2 linked regions of the Magnetococcus sp. PR-3 genome follow. The protein of the gene in region 1 interacts with the protein of each later gene in a pairwise test. Links are inferred from orthologs where the notes say so. Each region holds a gene or a part of one and is shown in the gene's direction. Other genes may lie near its edges.

Region 1 (3,566 bases):
CCGTAAGCACTGCCTGCTAAATGGGCTGGATGATATTGGTCTAACACTGCAGCATGTCTCTGATATTGAAGCTTACGAATCCAAGCGCAAAGCCGAGGCTCCTTGGTCTTTCCTCGGTTAATAGCATAGACGCGTGGTGCTGGTTGTAGCCCGCACCACGCTGTAAAAACCAACAATAAGGCGACATAAGACAATGGCTAAGAAGGTTCTGGTTCTCCCCGGTGATGGTATTGGTCAGGAGATCACTGCAGAGGCAGTGAAAGTATTGAATTGGGCCATCAGCAATGGTGCAGATCTTACCCTGGAAGAGGGGCTGATTGGTGGTACCGCCTATGATGCGACCGGTACCCCCTTGCCTGAAGAGACCATTACCAAAGCCAAGGCCGCCAATGCTGTACTACTGGGCGCTGTCGGGGGGACCAAATGGGAGCCCCTGGATATCAGTGTTCGGCCTGAAAAAGGTTTGCTGGGTATCCGTAAAGCATTGGATCTCTACTGCAACCTGCGTCCTGCGGCGGTTTATCCTCAGTTAGCAGATGCTTCCACCCTTAAAAAAGAGGTGGTTGCTGGTATTGATATCATGGTGGTGCGTGAGCTTTCTGCTGGTATCTACTTTGGTTCTCCTCGTGGTGTGGAAGATCTGGGTGATGGCCGTAAAAAGGGCTATAACACGCTGGTTTACACAACCGATGAGATTGAACGTATTGCCCGTAAAGCTTTTGAAGCTGCTCGTAAACGCGGTAAAAAAGTGTGCAGTGTGGATAAAGCCAATGTTCTGGAGTCCACCGAGCTGTGGCGTGATGTGGTCACCGAACTGCATCAAAAAGAGTACAGCGATATCGAGCTAAGCCACATGTATGTCGATAATGCGGCAATGCAGTTGATCCGCAATCCACGTCAGTTTGATGTGATTGTGACAACCAACATGTTCGGCGATATTCTGTCAGATGCAGCTTCGATGTTGACGGGCTCTATCGGGATGTTGCCTTCTGCCAGCTTAGGTGATCAGTTTGCACTCTATGAGCCTATTCATGGCTCAGCACCTGATATTGCAGGTAAAGGTGTGGCTAACCCACTGGCAACGATTTTGTCGGTGAGTATGATGTTGCGTTACTCGTTAGATCTGGTTGATTTGGCGGATAAAATTGATGCGGCTGTGACGACGGTTCTCGACCAGGGGTTACGTACTGGTGACATCATGCAAGAGGGGATGAAGCAAATGAATACCGCTCAGATGGGTGATGCCGTTATTGCGGCGCTGAATGCTTAACCAAGTATATTGAACCTTTGCAACCCACGTGGTGGGGTAGGGGTGGCAAGGGTTTAAGGCAAAGCTGACATGGGCATAAGCCTATGTTGGTGCTCCAAACATTTTCTTAGAAGTGGGAATTGTACCATGCGTACCTATAATGTGGCAGTCGTGGGCGCCAGCGGCAACGTGGGCCGTGAAATGCTCAAGATTCTTGAAGATCGTAACTTTCCTGTGGGGAACGTCTATCCCCTGGCCTCTGAGCGCTCAGCAGGTAAAAAGGTCCCTTTTAAGGATGGCGAGCTGACGATTGAAAACCTAGAGACTTTTGATTTCTCTAAGGTAGAAATTGGCCTGTTCTCACCTGGGGCGAGTGTCTCCAAGATCTATGCACCCAAGGCTGCTGAAGCGGGGTGTGTGGTGGTTGATAATACCTCCTTTTTCCGTATGGATCCTGATGTTCCTCTGGTGGTTCCTGAGGTTAATCCTGACGCCATTGCGGAATACAAGAAGAAGGGGATTATTGCCAACCCTAACTGCTCAACCATTCAGATGATGGTGGCTTTGCAGCCTATCCATGAACTGGGTACCATTGAGCGTATCATTGTGAGCACCTATCAGGCCGTGTCTGGTGCTGGTAAAGATGCCATGGATGAGCTGTTTGAGCAGACCCGCTCAAAATATGTGGAAGCGCTTGAGGTTCCCCCCAAGAAGTTCACCAAGCCTATTGCGTTTAACTTGATCCCCCAGATCGATGTCTTCCTAGATAATGATTACACCAAGGAAGAGATGAAAATGGTCAATGAGACCAAAAAGATCATGGATTCTAGCATTGGTGTGACCGCCACGTGTGTTCGTGTGGGTGTGTTTAATGGCCATGCTGAGTCTATTACGGTGGAAACCAAGCGCAAGGTGACCGCTGCTCAAGCTCGTGAAGCCATGGAGAAAACCGAGGGCATCACTGTTGTGGATAACCCCGCTAAACTGGAGTACACCACACCTGTAGAGGCCTCTGGTGAGGATCCTACTTTTGTCTCACGTATTCGTGAAGATGAGAGTAAAGAGAATAGCCTGAACCTGTGGTGTGTTGCAGATAACTTGCGTAAAGGTGCAGCCCTCAACGCTGTGCAGATCGCTGAAGTTCTGATCCGCGATCATTTGAAATAAGCCTGTTTATTTCACAGCTGATTCATTAAACGCCCGTTCCTTATTGGAACGGGCGTTTTTTTATGGGGTCTATTGTGTTGGTTATAAAAAAAGGGGGGCTCGTATAGGGGGGATGGTTTGCTACGATCATTATTTTTAGGTCACGTTTTATAAAAAGAGTGGTGTGGTAGAGCTGAAGAGGAGGTCATTAGATGCTCTGAATGGGGCAAGATCGTTGGTGTCCCGTAAGGGGGGATGAACACTATAAACCTGTCATAGGTTTCTAAATAGGGGGGTGTTTATCGAAAAACCCTCTTTTTTTACGTTTAAGGTCAAGAGTTGACGGATAAACGCCGAAACAAATCGAAGGAGAAGCTTGTTTTTAGGGATGAAGAGGGTTGAGCATATGTTGAAACAGAAGCTTGCAATGGTGGCTGTGGCACTTTTTGGTTTGGTGACACAAGTCTTTGCTGGGGTCCAATTCAGCCAACCGATGCTCTATAGTGGCATTGGACAGCCTCTTCATCTGCAGATCGCAGTCCAGGATAGTGCGGGTGGAGAGTCACCACGGGTAGGGATTGCCAACCGCGGTGCATACCAGCAGCTATTAGGTATGGACATGCCCCTGGTCGTCTATCAGGCCGAGGTATCCGTTCAAAAAAAGGATCGGTTAGCGCTTTACACCATTCGGGGCCGCATCCCGGTGGAAGAGCCTCTCTTCCCTGTGTTACTCAACTATCAGGATACCTATGGGGTTGTTCATTATCATGCATTCAATGTGTCCTTGAAATTGAATGCACTTGATCCTGCAACCTTAATGCCTCAGAAACAGCCCAAGTTTCGGCATAATACTCTGCCGTACAACCCTTCACCGACAGCCCGATATGGTGATCCAACCCCGCAATCTCCGGCTCCCCAGGTACAAACTTTGGGTGCCCAGCCAGGGTTAATTCCTCCTGTGCCAGTAGAGTCTCAGCTCTCTGTCGCGTCTCGCTCTTTGGCAGAAAAAGAGATCACTCGTCTTGCCAACCAGCTACGTCAAAACACAACCCTGGATCTGGCGCGCGCTCAAGTTGGAATTTGGCTGGCTAATCGGGATCGCTTTAACCAACAAAATATGTTTGGTGGGGTGCAACAGGGGGCGCAGATTCGTTGGCCAGAGCCACAAGAT
Region 2 (3,522 bases), on another replicon or contig:
AACTGCGGATGGATGAAGAGCAGGCTCAAAATAATCGTCCACAGCTACAAATTGTTGAAGGCCACAGCAGTGAACCCCCTGCAGTTGTCGAACCCCCAACCGATGAAGATCCGCCCCCTCAACGTCCCAAACCTAGCCTACGGCTGGTCAAATAACCACCCAGCTCAAACCCACAGGCCACTCGCCTGATTTTAACCATGCCTAACCATACAACTTTACTTCATTACACAACACCACAACCGTCAGCATATAACCCTATGCATTTAAAAACCCTGCGATCCGTAAAGCTTTTATTGACAGAGAGACCGCCTGCGAGGGAATATAACTAAGAGGGTTTTCATGGTTATTTTCGCAAGGCAATGGATACTATTATGCTTAAAAAAATTATCTCAGGTGGTCAAACGGGTGTGGATAGAGCCGCACTGGATGCCGCCATTCATCAAGGGTTGAGCTGCGGTGGGTGGATTCCCGCAAACCGGCGTGCTGAGGATGGGCCCCTCTCTTCTCACTACCCCATGCGCCCCTTGGCCAAGGGGGGATATCTGGCACGTAACCGGCTCAATGTACAGGATTCCGATGCCACCCTGATCTTTACCGACGGGCCCGTAAGTGGGGGTACCGCCCGTACAGTGGAGTTTGCCCAGCGCCTGAACCGCCCACTCCTGGTCGTACAGATTCAAAGCTGCCTGCAAGACCCCGATCTTATCTCCACACTTTGCCAGTGGATCACAGCCCACCCGATTCAAACCCTTAATATAGCGGGCCCCCGAGAAAGCCGCCAGCCAGGCATCTATCAAAAAAGCTTTAACTGCCTGATTAAACTAATCGAAAAACTTCAAGACCCCCACCCCTTGGATCAAGCAGATCCTGACAACAAAAACTACTCTGCCTGCGCCTAACACCCATTTTAGAACAAAAAAAACCCCATGGACGTGGATCCATGGGGTGTTCAGCATCAGGGTACAAAGGGGCCAGCGATCCTATTTACACAGGTAAGCCTGACCAAATGCGGTGGGGTAGCGTGGAAGATGAGCGGAGCACATCTGACCGGACCACCACCAGCCCCTCGGTATTTCTTAAAATAATGGGTCCGATTCCTAAATGCAATAGTAAAAAATCGAATATTCAAATATTCTAATTTTTATGCTAGAAAATTCAGCTTTTCCCCCTTTTAGCCCCTTCGTCATGCTTTTTTCCCCCATGACCCTTGAACTTACTGGTTGGGTAACGTATCACAGCGGTAGAAGTAGCGGTTTATCTGCTGTTTTAAACACACATGAACGCTTGCAATGGGGCGCAACACACCCCATATGGTGCATAGAGACATTACCCATCGTGGTGAATTGAGGAGCCTTGAATGGCCATTTTACCCATTGTGACAGCCCCAGATCCGGTTTTAAAAAAGAAAGCGGAGCCTGTGGAGGCTGTCGATGAAACCATCCAGCAACTGATGAAAGATATGCTGGAGACCATGTATGACGCCCCCGGTATTGGTTTGGCAGCGCCCCAGGTTGGGATCTCCAAACGGATTATTGTGGTGGATGTCACCTACTCCGAGGATGGGGGTAGTGATGGTGAACCCTACTGCCTGGCGAACCCAGAGATCATTGCGGCGGATGGTGAGATCACTTGGGATGAAGGGTGTCTTTCTGTCCCAGAAACCACCGGCAAGGTCCACCGTAAGGAACATGTGACGGTGCGTGGCCTGAATGAACTGGGGCAAGAGGTTACTTTGGATGCCCACGGTCTGTTTGCGGTCTGTCTACAGCATGAGATGGACCATCTGGACGGGACCCTGTTCATTGATCGTCTCTCGGCGCTCAAACGCAATATGATCGTTAAGAAACTTAAAAAACTTAAAGCGGAGCATGCCTAATGAGTACATGGCGCGTAGTCTTTATGGGCACGCCTGATTTTGCTGCCGGTTCACTGCAAGCACTGCTAGATGGCCCGGATGAAGTGGTTGGTGTCTTTACCCAGCCTGATAAGCCGGTTGGCCGAGGGATGAAGGTTCAGAAAACACCGGTCAAACTGTTGGCTGAACAACATGATATTCCGGTTTTTCAACCCAACAAGCTACGTGAGCCAGAGGCTGTTGCCGATCTTCGCGCCCTAAAACCTGATATAGTGGTGGTGGTTGCCTACGGGCAGATCCTCTCCCGCGAGGTACTGGATATTCCACCCCATGGCTGTATTAATGTACACGCCTCCCTACTCCCCCGCTGGCGAGGGGCTGCCCCCATTCAGCGCGCCATCCTAGCTGGTGACCGTGAAACCGGCGTAACCATTATGGCCATGGAAGAAGGGCTGGATACCGGCCCCATGTACAGTACCGTGGTACAGACTATTTTTTCAAAAACCACCGGTGGCTTACTACATGACCAGTTGATGGGTGCAGGGGGCTGGTTACTGGTCGACACCTTGGCCAAGATCAAAAAGGGACTCACCCCACGGATACAGCCGGAAGAGGGTGTAACCTACGCCTCTAAACTTAAAAAAGAGGAAGGGGTGGTGGACTGGGGCCAACCAGCGACGGAAATTCAACGTGCCGTACAGGCCTTTGATCCCTGGCCATGTACCTTTACCTCTTGGCAAGGTAAACCGTTAAAGCTCTTCTCGGCTACGGTAGTGGAAGGTGAAGGTAAACCGGGTGAGGTTATCCGGGTTGAGAAGGATGGCTTTGTTGTCGCGTGCGGTGAAGGGAGCCTACACCTTGCCGAAGTTCAAGCGGCTGGCAAAAAGCGTATGGCTGCCGGAGACTGGCTACGTGGGCGGGGCGTGGAAAAGGGTGAAACCCTGGGCGAAGGATAAGAGAGCGCCCACACGTTTAAAGAAGTAGAGGTTATCATGGTTGGGGCACCCCAACAGCGTATGGGTGATCATCTGTTTTATCCCCTGGCATGTGGCAACCAAGGCTTTTTTAGCGGACCGGCCCCTTTGTTAAGATAAAATGCCGCAGCCCCACGCCACAAACAGGGTGACCATAAACTTGCTCTCCTCACCCTATGAACATGGGATGCAACACCCCCTGAGTCACAGCCTCTTGCCTGGACATAAGGCTAAACCTGGAAAAGGCTTAGGGGTGGCTGCGTGGTCAGAGCTTGACCTCGCCACCTCATATCGACCCATCAGAACCCACAAACCACCCCTCCCTTTTACGATTATGGGGATGGGATAGAGACATACAGATCTCTATTGGTTGGTCGGGCCTCTGTTCTTCTAATAGGAGCTAATCGATGAACACCATGAAAACAGCCGTGCTACTGGCTGGACTCACAGCACTGTTTATGATGATTGGCTTTGCCCTGGGTGGCCAGGGCGGCATGCTTATCGCTTTGATTTTTGCCGGTGGTATGAACTTCTATGCCTACTGGAATTCAGACCAGATGGTTCTACGCATGCATAATGCCCAAGAGGTTGGCCCCCGGGAGGCCCCCGAGCTCTATGGCTTGGTACAATCCCTGGCCAAACGGGCCAAAGCCCCCATGCCTCGGGTTTATGTCATCAATGACCCCTCCCCCA

The links.
Region 2: the proteins of V5T57_RS06860 (region 1) and def interact in binary tests that used the Escherichia coli proteins (3 or more experiments, as listed by UniProt). The link is inferred for Magnetococcus sp. PR-3 from one-to-one orthologs.

The regions. Positions count from the first base shown.
Region 1 is NZ_JBAHUQ010000008.1:101,125-104,690, reverse strand. What follows is about bases 515-3,406. They hold V5T57_RS06860 (aspartate-semialdehyde dehydrogenase), read left to right. Parts: upstream 515-1,396; coding sequence 1,397-2,416; downstream 2,417-3,406. Other genes in these bases: V5T57_RS06855 (type IV pilus assembly protein FimV), read left to right, coding at 2,802-3,406; leuB (3-isopropylmalate dehydrogenase), read left to right, coding at 515-1,270. Outside these bases: leuD (3-isopropylmalate dehydratase small subunit), read left to right, coding at 1-121; more of leuB, read left to right, coding at 194-514; more of V5T57_RS06855, read left to right, coding at 3,407-3,566.
Region 2 is NZ_JBAHUQ010000043.1:2,408-5,929, reverse strand. Bases 269-3,116 are described here. They hold def (peptide deformylase), read left to right. Parts: upstream 269-1,357; coding sequence 1,358-1,876; downstream 1,877-3,116. Other genes in these bases: fmt (methionyl-tRNA formyltransferase), read left to right, coding at 1,876-2,811; V5T57_RS18710 (putative molybdenum carrier protein), read left to right, coding at 372-899. Outside these bases: V5T57_RS18715 (ClpXP protease specificity-enhancing factor SspB), read left to right, coding at 1-155; zinc metalloprotease HtpX, read left to right, coding at 3,237-3,522. UniProt on the Escherichia coli protein: Removes the formyl group from the N-terminal Met of newly synthesized proteins. Requires at least a dipeptide for an efficient rate of reaction. N-terminal L-methionine is a prerequisite for activity but the enzyme has broad specificity at other positions.